Regions from separate parts of the Devosia sp. UYZn731 genome, predicted to be linked through region 2. Evidence: predicted binding sites of a transcription regulator. Region 2 holds the regulator's gene; the other holds the start of a gene.

The links. The regulator PhoB, encoded in region 2, activates phosphate uptake and scavenging genes when phosphate is short. The targets are predictions, from matches to a motif close to TGTCATNNANCTGTCAT.
Region 1: the regulator PhoB is predicted to act here: its motif matches at 2,321-2,337, upstream of ABIB57_RS25095 (toxic anion resistance protein).

The regions. Positions count from the first base shown of each region.
Region 1 covers NZ_JBEPOL010000015.1:50,027-58,400, reverse strand. The annotation lists gene ABIB57_RS25100 (substrate-binding domain-containing protein) at 1-1,166, opposite strand, end outside; gene ABIB57_RS25095 (toxic anion resistance protein) at 1,181-2,263, opposite strand; gene ABIB57_RS25090 (LacI family DNA-binding transcriptional regulator) at 2,574-3,638, shown strand; gene ABIB57_RS25085 (inositol monophosphatase family protein) at 3,635-4,507, shown strand; gene ABIB57_RS25080 (extracellular solute-binding protein) at 4,504-5,751, shown strand; gene ABIB57_RS25075 (ABC transporter ATP-binding protein) at 5,809-6,855, shown strand; gene ABIB57_RS25070 (ABC transporter permease) at 6,852-7,721, shown strand; gene ABIB57_RS25065 (ABC transporter permease) at 7,724-8,374, shown strand, end outside.
Region 2 covers NZ_JBEPOL010000004.1:228,503-236,876, reverse strand. The annotation lists gene ABIB57_RS11780 (ABC transporter ATP-binding protein) at 1-379, shown strand, start outside; gene ABIB57_RS11775 (ABC transporter ATP-binding protein) at 376-1,296, shown strand; gene ABIB57_RS11770 (GMC family oxidoreductase) at 1,725-3,344, opposite strand; gene ABIB57_RS11765 (dihydrodipicolinate synthase family protein) at 3,344-4,276, opposite strand; gene ABIB57_RS11760 (GntR family transcriptional regulator) at 4,440-5,105, shown strand; gene phoB (phosphate regulon transcriptional regulator PhoB) at 5,233-5,934, opposite strand; gene phoU (phosphate signaling complex protein PhoU) at 5,969-6,679, opposite strand; gene pstB (phosphate ABC transporter ATP-binding protein PstB) at 6,849-7,631, opposite strand; gene pstA (phosphate ABC transporter permease PstA) at 7,712-8,374, opposite strand, start outside.

The sequences.
Region 1 (8,374 bases), on a different contig from region 2:
ATGACGATGATGCGGTCGGCCAGCGACCATTGCACCAGCACTTCGGCGGCGCGTTCGGGCGTGAACAGGAACTGCATGGCCTGCTGCAACTGCGTTTCGCCATCGCCACCCATCGAGCCGGAGAAATCGAGGCACAGGGCGGTCAGCGACGGCTTGCGCAGGGCGGCCTGATAGAGATCGAGCGCCTGGCGGATCACCGCCGGCTCGGGCGTGCGGATCGCCGTCACCAGCCGCGTCGGATCGAAATTCCAGTCCGGCTCGGGCTTGGCGGTGACGCCGCCGAGCGGAATGCGTCGTCCGGTATCGGCAATGCGCTGCTGGATCGGCGCGGTGTGCAGATAGGCCAGCAGATCGTTGAAGAAGGTCTGTACATCGGCGCCGCGGCCATGATCGACAAAGCCCAGCGGAGAATCCGCCACAGCCACGCCATCGGCCGGATAGACGGCGTAGAGCAGCTCCTGATCCAGCGGCTTCAGCCGGTCATTGGTTTCCTTGAGGACGGCCTCGTAATTCCACATCGCGTCGTAGAGCGTGCCCTTGCTGGCCGCATCGACATAGAGATCGGCCAGCCAGCCCGACGAGCCCGACGAGCGCTCGACCCCGGCCAGCAGCGACTTGACGGTGTCCTGCACGGTGGGATTATCCAAGTCGCCCGGCTCGATCACCGACTGGCTGGAATTGGCACTGGACAGCATGGCCAGATAGGCGCTGGCGCCCGAATTGGACTGCGTCGCCGAGGTCATCAGGAACTTCAGCTTGCCATCTTTCACTGCGGCGAGGATGTCCTTCATATAGACCGGCTTGCCGACCCAGCCGAGCTCTTCGGCCTTGGAACGCCGCACGCCCAGGATCACCGGCGTCTGCGCGATCGAGGTCAACTGCTTGACGCGCCGCGACGTGTCGAACATGTCGACCCAGACGCTGGCGGCCGGCCACACGGCGTCCTGCTCGACGCCATCGGCGCTTTGCAAAGCCAGCCCGATATCGAGCGAGCCCTCATATTTGAAGCTGCAGGTGGCGCCGTGCTGGGCGCAGAATTCCTGCACGATCGGCTCGATCACGGTATTTTCCGAGCCCGAAACGATTGAGAATTCGGGACCATTCTTGCCGCATGCCGCAAGGGCTAGCGCCATGGTCAGCAGCAGGACGGCGGAAAGCGCTCGCATCATGGGAGTGCGCATCAGGCCTGGGTCAAAGCCTTCTTGAGCTCGACCGTCATCTGTTCCATCTGCTGCTCGGCCAGCGCCCGCTTCTTGCGGCCGTCCTCCTGCACCCTGATGACGCCCGTAATGGTGTCGATCAGGTCGCGATTGGCCTGGGCCAGCGTTTCGGTATCGACGATGCCGCGCTGGGCCTGCTCTTCGATGGCGATGGCCTGGTCCTTCATCATTTCGGAGGCCTGGCGGATCATCGTATTGGTGGCGTCGGTGACGGTCTTTTGCAGTTCGAGCGCCGATTGCTGGCGCGACAGGCCGAGCAGGATCACCATCTTCTGCTTCCAGGCCGGCACGGTCAGCGCCGAGGTCGCCTGCAGGTTTTCGATCAGCGTTTCATCGCCCGCCTGCACGATGCGGATCTGCGGCAATTGCTGGATGCCTAGCTGGCGCGCCTGCTGCAGATAGAACACGCGCTTTTCCAGCCGGTCGAGCGCCTGCACGCTGTCCTGATAGGCCTGGGCTTCCAGCATGCCGCCGCCCTGGCTGGCCGCCGCGGCGTCGGCCGTGGCCTTGAGCTTGGGCAGTTCGACAGTGCGGAAATTCTCGGCGAACGTCTTGCCGGCCTGCACATAGGCATCGAGCCGCAGGATGGCGCCCTTGGTTTCCTCATGCAGGTCGTCGAGCACGGCGATATCGCGGCGCAAGGTATCCTTGTGGCGATCCAGCTCCAGGCCGATGCGGTCGATCTGGCTGGCCACGTCTTCGAACTCGGACTTGAATTTTTCCAGCTGGGCCTGAGCCGAGGAGAAAATCTTGGAGAAGAAATTCTGGTTCTTGAGCGAAGCCGGATCGAGGCTTCTGGCCTTTAGGATGACTTCGGTCAGAAGCTTGCCGGTATCGCCAAGGTCGCGATTGCGCACTTCGCCGAGGATCTTATCGGCGTAATTGCTCACCGATTGCTGGGCATTGTCGCCATAGACCGAAATGCCGGCGCGGTCGGTAATGCTGATCTGGTCGCTGATGCGCGCCACTTCCGCCGGATCGGCCGTGATGACCGGCAGCGTGCTGGCCGGCGCAATGGTGGTGGCGATCTCGGTTTCGGCCATCGGATGAACCCCTTGGTGGCGGACGCAGTGCAGCTTGCCGGACATTGGCGGTCGAATATGACAGTTATGTAACAGTCTTTCGCCGCTGCACGTTATCTACATGGGATGTGATCGTGGCGGCAACAAGCAGTCGTCAAAGATAACGCCCGAACAACAGGTTCAAAGTTCTATCGGGCTGCAACCAGACTGTCACAGAAGGGCGCTAAGACTGCAGCCATCCAAAGCAGGATCGGTAGCAGATGACGAGCGGCAACTTCAACGTGGGTATGGTAATACGTAATACCATTGCGCCCCCCGGGATTCGCCGCTGATGGTTCGCGCCCGCTCCAGCGCCGTCAATGCGGTCACCTCGCGCGATGTCGCGCGGGCGGCCAATGTGTCCCAAGCCCTGGTCAGCCGGGCCTTTACCGGCAATGGCCGGATCGCGGCGGCGACGCGCGAACGCATTCTCAAGGTGGCGGCGGAACTGGGTTGGCATCCCAATGCGCTGGCCGCCAGCATGGTCACTGGCGATGCGCCGCTGGTCTCGGTGATCACCACGCGGTTGAGCTTCGATTGGCGCGCTCAGGTGTTGTCGCACCTGCTCAAGGCGTTCGAAAAGTGGCACCTGCAGCCGCTGCTGTTTTATGCCGACAATGACGACGAGGTCGATCGGCTGCTCGGCGAAACCATCAGTTGGCGCACCCGCGGCGTGGTGGTGACGGCCGGCGTGATCACCCCGGCACGCGCCGAGGCCATCCTGTCGCGTGGGCAGTTCCTCGCCGCGCTCAATCGCCCAGGCAATCATCCGGGCGCGTTCTCCATTGCGACCGACAATCCGGCCGGCGGCGGCCAGGCGGCTTCGCTCCTGCTGGCCGAAGGGCGCCAACGCTTTCTGGTGCTGGCTGGCCCCGAGGATAGCTGGGCTAGTTCGCGCCGTGTGGCGGGGTTTGTCGAGGCACTTGCCGCGGCAGGGCATCGCCCGCTGGTGTGGCACAATGACGAAATGACCGTCGATGCCGGCCAGGCTTGCGCCGCGTGCCTGCTGGCGCTGCCCGCGCAGCAGCGGCCCGACGCGGTGTTCTCCACCAACGACGCTATTGCGCTCGGCTTTATCGATGGCCTGCGCGCCGACGGCCCAAAGCTTCCGGCCGAACTGTCTCTGATCGGCTTCGATAATCTGCCTGCCTCCTCCTGGGCGCCCTACCGCATGACCACGTTCGAGCAAAGGCTCGACGTCATGGTGGCGGGGGTACTCGGCCATATCGAGGCGCACCAGACCGAGGCCGCGGCCGAACCCTCCGCCGCCCTGTCGGGCCTGGTTCGCAGCCCCGATGGCGTTTTTTACTGCCCGCCGCGCCTTGTGGTGCGCCAAACCACGATGGTGCAATCTTGAGCCTGAACCGACGCCTGCTGATCGCCGAAACCATCATGGCAAGGGCGGGCGATATCGCCCGTGCTGCCTTCGACAATGCTGCGCTCGAGGTCACCAGCAAGGGCCCGGGCGACGTGGTCAGCGAGACCGATTTCGCCGTCGAGCGCATGGCGCGCGAGGCTATTGCGGCGCAATTTCCTGAAGACGGCTTTATCGGCGAGGAACTGGGCGGGGCGCTGTTGGCGGCTGGCTATACCTGGCTGATCGACCCCATCGACGGTACCGTAAATTTCGCCCGCAAGCTGGGCTATTTCTGCGTCGCTTTGGCGCTGCTCGAAAACGGGCGGCCGATCGCCGCCTGGACGCTGGAGCCGCTGCAAAGGGAGCTGTTCCAGGCCGGTCCCGACCGCGTGGCGCGCCTCAATGGCAGCCCGATCCGCTGCGCTGCGCAGCCGGACTTCCGCGAGGCCGTCATCGGGCTGGGCTTTTCGATCCGCCACGATGCCGGGCTCAATGGCGCGATGGTCGACGGCATCGTGCGGGCCGGCGCCGAATATCGCCGCCTGGGCGCGGGCGCGCTGTGCCTGGCCCATGTCGCTGCCGGACGGCTCGATGCCTATGTCGAGCCGCATATGAATCCCTGGGATGCGGTGGGGGGTCTGTACCTGGCCGCCTGCGCCGGTGCCGTCACCGCTGACTATATCGGGGCGGGCGGACTGCAGCATGGCGCCGTGGTCTATGCCGCCGCGCCCGCCATCTCGGCCCAGCTTTTGGCAGCCATGCCAGACGTGCTTTCCGGCACTCCGCTCCATCGGGAAAATGAGCAACGGAGTGCCGGAGATATTGCGAGTGATCGCAAGCCTTCCCCCAACGCGGAGACGAAACAATGAAAGCCTTGCTTACGGCGTCCATCGCCCTGCTTCTGAGCACCACCGCCTACGCCGTGGAGCCCGTCGGATCGGATACGTTCAATACCGATCCAGGGTTCGACCTCAGCACGCTGACGGCTGAGAATTTCTATGATGTCATCGTTCCCCTGGCCAAAAAAGAGGGCAGCGTCACCCTTTATGACTTTACCGACAGCTTCGGCCCGCTGTTCACCGAACACCTGATCCCGGAATTTGAAACCAAGTACGGCATCACCGTCTCCTATATCCGTGGCGAAGGCGCCGCTGCCAACCAGCAGCTCATCGCCGCCCACAATGCCGGCGCCAAGGCTCCGGCCGACGCCTACTTCGTGTCTTCGGGCGGTATTCCGCTGCTGCTCGGCGCCGGCGTCATGTCCAATGTGCCGCTGAACCAGGTGCTGCCTGCCGGCCCCGGCATCAATGCCGAAATCGCCACCTCCACCAGCGGCATCCAGCATGGCGGCGCCTTCCTGCCGTTCCACCGCAACCAGACTGCCATCGTCTATGATACCCGCGCCATCCCGGCCGACCAGGTCCCGGCCGATCTCGATACCCTGGCCACCTGGGCCAAAGCCAATCCGGGCAAGTTCATCGTCACCTCGCCGGCTGGCGGGGGTTCGGGCGACGGCTTCATGCAGGCCATCGCCTTCGCCAAGGTGACCGGCGCCGATTGCACCGCCGCCTTCACCAAGTGGGACATCACCGCCGAAGAGGCTACGGCCATCGCCGGTGCCGATTGCATGAAGCCGCTGTGGGATTACTACGCCGACATCCTGCCCTCGGTCGAAGTGACCAACGGCAATTCCGATACGCTCAACCTGATCGCCAACGGCGCCGGCTCGATCGGCACCGCCTGGGAAGACATGGTCTATGACTTCACCGGTCGCGGCCTGCTGCCCCCGACGGTTCGCCTGGAACTGCTCAGCGAAGGCATGGTTGGCGGCGGCGACGGCCTATTCTTCCCGGTCAATGGCGAGCATCCCGCTTCGGGCCTGCTGATGCTCGACTTCCTGATGAGCCATGACGTGCAGCTCGAAAAGCTGTCGCTCAACGGTTCGCGTTCGGCCCGCACCGATATCGATCCGGCCGCCAGCTTCACCCCCGAGCAGGTCGCCCGCCTGATCCCGACCGAGCAGTACGCCACCCGCGCCAAGCTGCGCATGCCGGCGATCCTGAACGACGGCCTCAAGGCCCACTTCGTCGCCAATATCCTGGCCAAGAAGTAATCCGAACCTTTGCGGCGGCGCTCCGGCGCCGCCGTTTCTCTTGCCGAAAGTCTTGCCATGGACGCCTCCATTTCCATTCGCCGCCTGACCAAGCAGTTCGACGCCACCACCGTGCTCAAGGGTATCGACCTCGAGATTCCGGCCGGCCGTTTCCTCATCCTGCTCGGCCCCTCGGGCTGCGGCAAGACCACGCTGCTGCGCACCATTTCGGGCATTACCGATCCGAGTTCGGGCGAAATCTGGCTGCACAACAAACGCATCGATGGCGTCGCGCCCGAGAAGCGCAATTTCGGCCTGGTGTTCCAGACCTATGCGCTGTTCCCGCATATGAGCGTCGAAAAGAACGTCGCCTTCGGGCTGGAAATGCGCAAGGTCGGCAAGGCCGAGATCGTCCGCCGGGTCGCCGCCGCGCTGGAGCTGGTCGGGCTCGCGCACCTCGCCACCCGCCTGCCCAAACAGCTTTCCGGCGGCCAGCAGCAGCGCGTGGCTTTGGCCCGCGCCATCGTCATCGAGCCCGATGTGCTGCTGTTCGACGAACCGCTCTCCAATCTCGATGCCAAGCTGCGCGATAGCCTGCGCGAAGACCTTCGCGCTTTGCAGCAGAAGCTTGGGGTGACCTCGATCTATGTGACCCACGACCAGTCCGAGGCCATGGCGCTGGGCGACGAGATCGTGGTGATGAAAGACGGCGCCATTGTCGAGCGCGGCACGCCGATCGAACTCTATCGCCGCCCGAAATACCGCTTCACCGCCGAATTCCTCGGCATGACCAACGTCATCGCCGCGCAGATCGAGGGCGAGACCTGCCGCCTGCCCTGGGGCGCGGTGTGCAGACTCGAAAACCCAGCCGAGACCGATGTCGAGGGCGTCGCCATCCGCCCGGAGGACCTGGCCATCGTGCCGGTCGAGGGCGAACATGATGGGGTCATCGATCAATCCATGTTCATGGGCGCCGCCACGCACTATTGGGTCAAGGCTGCCGGCCAGACACTGCGCGCCATCGCCAGCGGCGGCAGCAATGCCATCCTGCCGGCCGGCCAGAAGGTCAAGCTCGTGGCCCCGATGGCACTGCACCTGCTGAAGTCGCTGGGTACCACGCCATGAACCCAACCAAGGTCAATACCCTTACCTTGCTGCTCTGCCTGCTGCCGGGCGTCGGCTACCTGCTGGTCTTCTTCGGCCTGCCGCTGGTCACCGTCGTGTTCGGCAGCTTCACCAGCCGCGCGCCGGGCGCGTCGCCAATCACGCTCGATACCTGGATCACGCTGTTTTCCAGCCCGGTCTATCTCGATGGACTGTGGTTCTCGCTCTGGCTCGGCATTGCACCGACCGCCGTGAGCCTGCTGGTGAGCCTGCCGCTCTCGGCGCTGATGCAGGCCAACGAGACCAGCCAAAAGCTGTTCGGCACGCTCTATCGCATTCCCCTCGTGGTGCCTGGGGTCGTGGCCGGCTTTCTCGTCCTCGTCATCCTCGATCGTGGCGGCATGGCCTCGCGCCTGTTGATGCCGCTGGGCATTCCGATGCCGCGGCTGGTGCGCGACGACTGGGGCGTCGGCGCCATCATCGCCTCGTCGTGGAAAACCATCCCCTTCATGACCCTGATCATTGCCGGCGCCATGGCGGCGATCAGCAAGGACATCCTCGCCGCCGCCCGCACCCTGGGCGCCAACCGCCTGACCGTGTTGTGGCGCATTCAATTGCCGCTGGCGCAGCCCGGCATCACCGCGGCGGTCCTGCTGAGCTTCATCGGCTCGCTCGGCTCCTATGTGATCCCGAGCCTGCTCGGTCCGGCCTATCCGCTGCCGCTCAGCGTGCACATGTTTGCCGAGGGGTTCCAGAAGGGCAACTGGCCCATGGTTTATGCCATGGGAACGCTGCTCAGCGTGTTGGCGATCGCGGTGCTGCTGGCCTATTACGCCATTGTTGGCTCGTTCAGCCGCGGCAGTGCCGCACTCACGGCGAGGAGCTGACCATGGCATCGCGCAGCAGCAAATCGCAGGGCTTGGTTGGATTTGGTCTTTACGCCTACCTAGCGCTGACCCTGCTTTTTCCCATCATCGTGATCGCTCTCTGGGCCTTTTACGATCCCAAGGTGGGCTGGTTTCCGCCCGATATCATTCCGCGCTCGTTCTCGCTGTCGGCCTGGCGCGAAGTGCTGGCCGACCGCAATATCTGGCCCTCGGCGATGCTCAGCCTTTTCGTCTCCATCGTTGTCACGGTGCTGACCGGCGCGCTGGCCTTCCCCACCGCCTGGGCGCTGGCGCAGTTCCCGTTCCGCCTCAAGCGCGCGGTCGAAATCTTCATCCTCGCCCCCGTCATCGTGCCGGGGATCGTGGTGGCGATCAGCCTGGGCGAAATCTTCTTCCGCTTCGGACTGTTCGGCACCGTGCTGGGGGTGATCCTGGTACAATTGATCGGCACGCTGCCCTTCATGATCCGCATCCTGACGGCGACGCTGGAAGGCATTCCCAATGAGCTGATCTATGCGGCGCGCACGCTGGGCGCCTCGCCTCGGGTCGCGGTGCTTTGCATCGCCCTGCCACTGGCCTGGCCGGGTTTTGCCGCGGGGGGCCTGCTCACCTTCATCGCCTCGTTCGAGGAGTTCGAGAAAAGCTTCATGGTC
Region 2 (8,374 bases):
CGTCACTCACGACATGAGCGTGCACGCCAATATGGCCGACCGCGTGGGCATTATCTATGCCGGCCGGCTGGTCGAAGAAGGCCCCACGCGCCAGATGTTCTTCGCGCCCAAGCATCCTTACACGGCGCACCTCGTGGCCAGCCTGCCCCGCATCGGCGACACCACGCAGCGCCCCGCCCTTGAGGGCCGCCCGCCGAGCCTGGCCGCGCCGCCCAGCGGCTGCCGCTTTCACCCGCGCTGCCCGCTCGCAATCGACAAATGCAAGACCGACGTGCCGCCGCTGGAAACCGTGGCGCCCGATCATCGCACCGCCTGCTGGCGTTGGCAGGACGTCAAGCCGCTGGTCGCGCCGCACGCCGCCCATGGAGTGCCAGCATGACCACCCTGCTCAATGTCGACAACGTCTCCAAGACTTTTGCTATGGGCGGCGTGCTGTCGCGCAAGACCACGGCTGCCGTTCAGGACGCCAGCTTTTCTCTGGCTGCTGAAAAGCCAGAGATTTTCACCATTATCGGCGAGAGCGGATCGGGCAAGACCACGCTGGCCCGCATGATCCTGGGGCTGGAAACGCCCACGAGTGGCAGTATCACCTTCCGCGGCAAGCCTGTGGGCGGCGCCACCAAGGCCGAACGCATGGCGTTCATGTCGGCCGTCCAACCAGTGTTCCAGAACCCGTTCGAGGCCTTCAACCCGCTCAAGCAGATCGACCGCTATCTGGAATCCACGGCGCGGACTTTTTTGGGCCTAAAGGATCGGACTGCCGTCGACGCCGCAATGGATGGAGCCTTGCAGAAGGTTGGGCTGAGCCTGGCCGAAGTGAAGGGGCGCTATCCCCATGAAATGAGCGGCGGGCAATTGCAGCGCGCGGCGATTGCCCGAGCGCTGATCCCCAATCCACCATTGCTGATCGCCGACGAGCCGGTGTCGATGGTGGATGCCTCACTGCGCATGTCCATCGTCAACCTGCTCAAGGCCCTGCGCGACGATTTTGGGGTGTCGGTGATCTACATCACCCACGACCTGGCGACGGCCTACTACATCTCCAACCGGCTCATCATCATGCAGCGCGGGCGGATCGTGGAAATGGGCGACGCGCGCACCGTGCTGGAAAACCCCGAACATCCCTATTCGCGCCTCCTCAAGGCCTCGGTACTATCCACCGAGGATGCCGGAGACGGTAAGCTCGCCACCAATCCGGATATGGTGGCGCTGGCCACAAGGCTGGCGACGGCGCCAGGCGGGCAACTGGTCAGCCGCCCCGATGGTCGACTGGTGCGGGTGTATGACGCGGCATGACCGTCGCCCAGGCCGGGGATCAGGCCAGCACTACGCTCATCAATAGCAGCATCGAACTCCGGACCACGATCCCCGCCAAGGCGCCTCATTGCTTCGCCTCGACTGGTAACTGCCGGAGTTCCGAGCGCGCTCACCCTCCCCGGGGCGCGCTCATTTTCTAATTTGGGGGCTCGCAGCGTGTTTGGCACCGCCACCCACCGACCTTCAACGCCCCACCCACTCGCCTCAAGCGCCCACCCACCCACCTTCAACGCCCGACCCACTCGCTTCACCCCTCACACCCACCGGCCTTCCCGCGGGCTTGACCCGCGGGCCTCCACCAGCATGGCACAAGCGGCCAATGGCCCGCGGGTCAAGCCCGCGGGAAGACCGGTGGTGGTGGTTGCATCGAGTGGGGATCACCCAAAGCCAATCTCCGCGCTTGAACCCTATCGATGATCTTCCGCAATCATCGCCGCCGCCTTCGACCCGATCGCCATGGCCGGCGCATTGGTATTTCCCGAGGGAATGAACGGGATAATCGAGCAATCGATGACTCGCAGCCCCTCGACGCCACGCACCCGCAGCCTCTGATCGACCACCGCCATCGGATCGCCATCCGGCCCCATGCGCAGCGAGCCCGAGGGATGGTAATTGGTCTTGACGGTCTGGCCGGCAAACTGAGTCAGGCTGTCCTCGTCCTGCACCGCTCTGCCCGGCAAAAGTTCCTCGGCGATCTTGGACTTGAACGGCTCGGTTTCGAGTAACTGCCGCGCCACCTTCAGCGACGCCAGCGTCAGCCGCAGGTCATCCGGATGCCCAAAGAAATTGCAGTTCACCAGCGGCTGATCATCCGGGTTCGCCGAGCGCAGCCTGACGCTGCCACGCGCCTTGGGCCGCAGCAGGCATGAGGTGAATGTGACCCCATAAGTTGGCTTGGCCGAGGATACGTCGCGGTCGAGATACACGATGGGCGCGCAATAGAGCTGGATCGTCGGCCGCTCGCCGCCGTCGGGATCATAGAACAGGCAGGCCTCGATGCCGGTGGTGGTCACCGGCCCCGAATTGAACAGCAGATACTGCAACCCATTCCGAACCATCGGCCAGCCCTTGTCTTCGCCGAAATAGCCGGACTTGCCTTTGGTAGTGGCGATGACCGGGACCTCATGGTGATCCTGCAAATTGGCGCCCACGCCGGCGATATCGGCCACCACATCCACCCCATGCTCGCGCAGGTGGTCGGCCGGCCCGAGCCCCGACAGCATCATCAGCTTGGCGCTGTTATAGGTCCCCGCCCCGACCAGCACTTCGCGCTCGGCATGCATCGTATGACTGACGCCGCCCCTGGTATAGCTGACGCCAACCGCGCGACCGTTCTCGATGACAATCCTGTCCACCCGCGCGCCGGTGACGATGCTCAGTCGATCATCGCCCGACAGCGGATCGAGGAACGCCTTTTTGGCGTCCGAACGCTCCTTGTAGCGGCCCCATTGCCCATAGGTGTGCTGCATGATGCCAACGCCGTTTTGGCGAGCACCGTTGAAATCGGGGTTGAATTCATGACCCAGGCCCTGTGCCGCGAGCAGGAAATCCTGCGTGGTATCGGCAATATGGCCGGGCTCTGAGACCCGTAAATTGCCGCCGATGCCATGGAATTCATTATTGAACTTGGTGTTGGCCTCGATGCCTTTGAAGTGCGGCAGCATGTCCGCGTAGGACCATTCGGTCTCGTTGCCCAAATGGGCCGCCCAGCCGTCATAGTCCTCGCGCTGCCCGCGCATATAGACCATGGCATTGACCGCACTGCCGCCGCCCAAGGCTTTGGCCACCGGCACGATCGGCCCGCGCCCGCCCAGTTGTGGCTGCGGCACGGTATGGTGCATTTCGAGGAAGTCCTCGCGCGCCAGGTACTTCATGTAGCCGGCGGGATAGGCCATCAGTTTGGCCGTGTCGCGCGGCCCGCGTTCGAGGATCAATACCGAAAAACCGAACTCTCGCACCAGCCGCATCGCCGCCACCGAGGCCGCCGAGCCGCCGCCCGCGATGATGAAGTCGTAGGTTTTGGCCATTACGCACCAATCTCCGCCAGCCGCCGTGCCTGTCGCACCAGCAGCAGTTCCACGTCCGCCACATCCAGCGCCGACATCACCGGCCGCGGCTTGCGCAGCGCCCCCGATTTGATGACGCCGCGCTTGGCCAGCACGTATTTGCGCGCCGCCAGCCCGATGCCCTGCTGCTGCTCGTAGCGCGCCAGCGGCAGGTAGGCGTCGAAGATATCATGCGCCCGCTCGACATTGCCCTTGGCGAATTCGGCGACAACGCCAACCATCATCTCCGGATAACAAAACCCGGTCATCGCCCCATCGGCACCGCGGCTCATTTCCTCGGGCAGGAATAGCCCGCCATTGCCGCAGAGGATCGAGATCCGCCGCGTTTCGCCCTTGTCGCTGGCGGCGCGGAGAGCCGTAATCTTGGACAGGCCCGGCCAATCCTCATGCTTGAGCATGACGCAATTGGGCACGTCGCGAATGATCCGGTCGATCACCTTGGGGGCAATCGTAACATTGGTGGTCAGCGGATAATCCTGCAGCACGAACGGGATATCTCCCAACGCCTCGCCGACCGACTGGTAGAAGGCAAAACTCTGATCGTCGGTCTTAATGGTCCAGGGTGGCGCCACCATGACGCCCGCCGCGCCCTGGTCCATCACGGTCCGTGCCAGCTCTGTCATCGGCGCGAGGCCGGGTGCCGAAACGCCGACCACGACCGGCAGGCGGCCACCGAGGCGCTTGAGCACGCGCTCCACCACTTGCGCCGACTCGGCTGAAGTCAGCTTGGGCGCCTCGCCCAATTGCCCGAGCACGGTGATGCCGCTCACCCCGGCGCCTTCGTAGAAATCCAGCATGGAATCGACGCTCGCCAGGTCCAATGCGCCATTATCCTCGAACGGGGTCACCGCGATGACGTAGACGCCCTTGGCCTGTTCATTGAGGATTGCCATGCGTGATCTCCAGATGGTGCCGCGAGCGGCGGCCGATGGTTCGGTATCGGCCAGAGGCCGCCGCAGGGCAAGCCGTGCGCAGGCGCCCTGGGCGGTTTTGCCCGACCAATTCGACCGGCAGCAAAAATCGCTGTAGGATGAGCATCGTTACGTGGAGACGACCTTGGCCGCAGCGACCCAAACCGAACAAATCGCTATCGAGCACGACGATCTCAGCATCGCCCGAGCGCTGGAAGAGGACATCATCTTCGGCCGTCTCGCCCCCGGCACGCGGCTGACCGAAGATACGCTGCTCGCCCGCTTTGCCGTGACGCGTCACTTCGCGCGCCAGGCATTGGTGCAGCTTGAGGCCATGGGCATCGTGGTGCGCGAACGCAATCGCGGCGCCACCGTGCGTTCGCTGACGCCCAAACAGGTGCAGGAAATCTACGACGTGCGCGAACTGTTGCAGCGGCAGGCGGCGCTGTGGATTCCGCTGCCGGCACCCGCCGCGTTGATCGCCGAACTCGAAGCCATCCACCAAGAGCATGGCCGGCATATGGAAGCCGGCTTCCTGCGCGGCGTGCACGAGGCCAATGACCGCTTCCATCTGACGCTGTTCGGCGCCTGTGGCAATGCGCATCTGGTGCAATCGATCGAGCTCTATATGCGGCTCAGCCTGCCGGTGCGCGCCAACACTATGGGCGATAAGGAGTCCCTGCGCATCGCGCACCAACACCACGCCATGATGATCGACATGCTGCAAGGCCACGATAATTGGGTGCTGGCGCAGCTCTGCGTCGATCACTTGCAGCCGAGCAAGCAGCGCTATCTGGAGCGGGTGAGGTAAGTCCCCTCAGTCGACACCTCCCCCTTCCAGGGGGAGGATCAAGGTGGGGGTCGTATCTGCCGGATTTGGGCTCTCACACCCCCACCCAGCCTCCCCTGTAAGGGGGAGGAGCCGCTTAGTGCTAACCCTACGCCACTTGCGCGAACCGCTCGTCAAACGCATAACCGGCGCCGCGCACCGTGCGGATCGGGTCGCTTTCGCGACCGCGATTGATGGCGCGGCGGAGACGGCCGATATGGACGTCCACAGTACGCTCATCGACGTAAACGTCATTGCCCCAAACGCCGTCGAGCAATTGCTCGCGCGAATAGACCCGGCCCGGATGACGCATCAGATATTCGAGCAGGCGATATTCCGTCGGCCCCAGATGCACGTCGCGGGTGGCGCGGCGGACGCGGTGGGTGGTGCGGTCCAGCTCCAGATCGCCCACCTTGAGCGCGGCGGTGACCAGGTTCGGATTGGCCCGGCGCAGCAGCGCGTGAATGCGCGCCAGCAGTTCGGGCACCGAGAACGGCTTGACCACATAGTCGTCGGCGCCAGTGGCAAGGCCGCGCACGCGCTCTTCTTCCTCGCCACGCGCGGTGATCATGATGATCGGCACCCGGGCAGTTTCCTCGCGGGCGCGCAGACGTCGGCACAACTCGATGCCGGAGACTTCGGGCAGCATCCAGTCGAGCAGGATCAGGTCCGGCAATTTATCCTGGATGCGTTCCTGCGCCTGATCGCCGGTTTCGGCGGTCAGGACGCGGAAGCCCTCGGCCTCAAGATTGTAGCGCAGGAGGATCGAGATATCTTCCTCGTCCTCGACGACAAGTATCGTTGCGGGCATTGTTGTGCTCCCAAGGTCGCTCGGCCGCAGCCGGCTACGCCTTGATCTGGGTCCGCTGAAGTTCCTGCACGTCGGCCGTCAATTGCTTGCCGGTCTGCAGGTAATAGGCGCGTTCGGCGATGTTGGTCGCGTGGTCGCCAATGCGCTCCAAATTCTTGGCGCAGAACAGCAGATGCGTGCACTGCGTGATGTTGCGCGGGTCTTCCATCATGTAGGTCAGCAGCTCGCGGAACAGCGAGGTGTGCATGGCATCGACCTCGTCGTCGCGATTGCACACCTCGATGGCGGCTTCGGCGTCGCGGCTGGCATAGGCATCCAGCGCATCCTTGATCTGGCGCAGCACCAGATTGGTCATGTTGCGCACGCCATTGTAGAACGTGGGCTGCAGGCTGAGGCCTTCCAGCTTGAGCGAGCGGCGGGCCAGTTGCTTGGCCATGTCGCCGACCCGTTCCAGATCGGACGCGACGTGGATCGAGGTGATGATGGCGCGCAGATCGCTGGCCATCGGCTGGCGGCGGGCGATCATCGACACTGCCATATCGTCGATGCGGCGCTGCATGTCGTCGATACGCTGATCGGCGATGATGGTGACATCGGCCAGCTCGCGGTCGAGCTTGAGCAGCGCCTTGGTGCCGTTCTCGATGGCGACTTCGACCTGGCCGCCCATCTCGGCGATCAACTGGGCAAGCGTAGTCAATTCGTCGGTATAGGAGCTGACGATATGTTCTGGGGACGTGGTGGCCATGGCTTTATCCTCGAAATTTGTGGAGGGCATTAGGAGGTCGAGGTTCGTGTCAGGCCGAGGCGAAAATGGCGCCTATCGAGAACCGGAGCGGAGCGTACGTTTGGTACGTGAGCACCGGAAGCGCAGATAGGTGGCATTTGCAGCCCGGCTTGGCACGAAGATCGGCCTCCTAACCGATGCGGCCCATGATGTAGTCCTGGGTCTGCTTGTTGATCGGGTTGGTGAAGATGTCTTCGGTGACACCCTCCTCGATCAGCTTGCCCAGATGGAAGAACGCCGTCTTCTGGCTTACGCGCGCAGCCTGCTGCATCGAGTGGGTGACGATGACGATGGTGTAGTTCTCGCGCAATTCATCGATCAGCTCTTCGATGATGGCCGTCGCGATCGGATCGAGCGCCGAGCAGGGCTCGTCCATCAGGATGACTTCGGGGCCGACGGCGATGGCGCGGGCAATGCACAGGCGCTGCTGCTGGCCACCGGACAGGCCGGTGCCGGGCTCGTTGAGGCGGTCCTTGACCTCTTCGAACAGCCCCGCCTTGCGCAGGGACGAAATCACGATCTCGTCGAGATCGGTCTTGGAACGGGCCAGGCCATGGATCTTGGGGCCATAGGCGACGTTCTCATAGATCGACTTGGGGAACGGATTGGGCTTCTGGAACACCATGCCGATACGGGCGCGCAGTTCCACCACGTCGAGGGACTGATCGTAAATGTCCTCGCCATCCAGCTCGATCAAGCCGCCAACCTTGGCGCCTTCGATCGTGTCGTTCATGCGGTTGATGCAACGCAGGAACGTGGACTTGCCACAGCCCGAAGGTCCGATGAACGAGGTCACCGCACGGTCGGGAATGTCGATTGAAATGCCGAACAGGGCCTGCTTGGCGCCGTAGTGGACGGTGACGTCCTTGGCATGCAGGCGGATCGGGCGTTCGAGCATATCTGTCGGGTTCATGGCACTATTCACTGATGTCTGCGTCATCTTAACCTTGCCAGCCAGCATGTCCATTTGAGTGTCTCCGGAATTGTTTTGCGTCATGCCCGGCGCTCCAGCCGGGTGCGCAGGAAGATGGCGACGGCGTTGAGCAGGATCATGAAGGCCAGCAGCACCATGATGGCCGCCGAGGTGCGTGATTCAAAGAAGTTGCGGTTTTCATTGCCCTGCCAGAGGAAGATCTGCACCGGCAGCGCGGTGGCCTGATCCAGCGGCGTCGCCGGCACCGAAGCCACGAAGGCGTTCATGCCGATCAGCAGCAGCGGCGCCGTTTCACCCAGCGCCTGCGCCACGCCGATAATGGTCGCGGTCAGGATCGAGGGGAAGGTCACCGGCAGCACATGGTGGAACACCATCTGCGTCTTGGAGGCACCCATGCCGAGCGCCGCCTGGCGCAGCGACGGAGATACGCCCTGCAATGCACCGCGGGTGGCGATGATGATGGTGGGCAGTGTCATCAGGGTCAGCACCAGGCCGCCGGCAAGCGGCGCCGAGAGCGGCAGGTGGAAGGTGTTGATGAACAGCGCCGCCCCGAGCAGGCCGAAGACGATGGAGGGCACGGCCGCCAGATTGTTGATATTGACCTCGATCAGATCGGTCCAGCGCGACTTGGGCGCGAACTCCTCGAGATAGATGGCGCTGGCCACCCCGATCGGCACCGCCAGGATAATGACGATCAGCATCATGAACAGCGAGCCCATGAA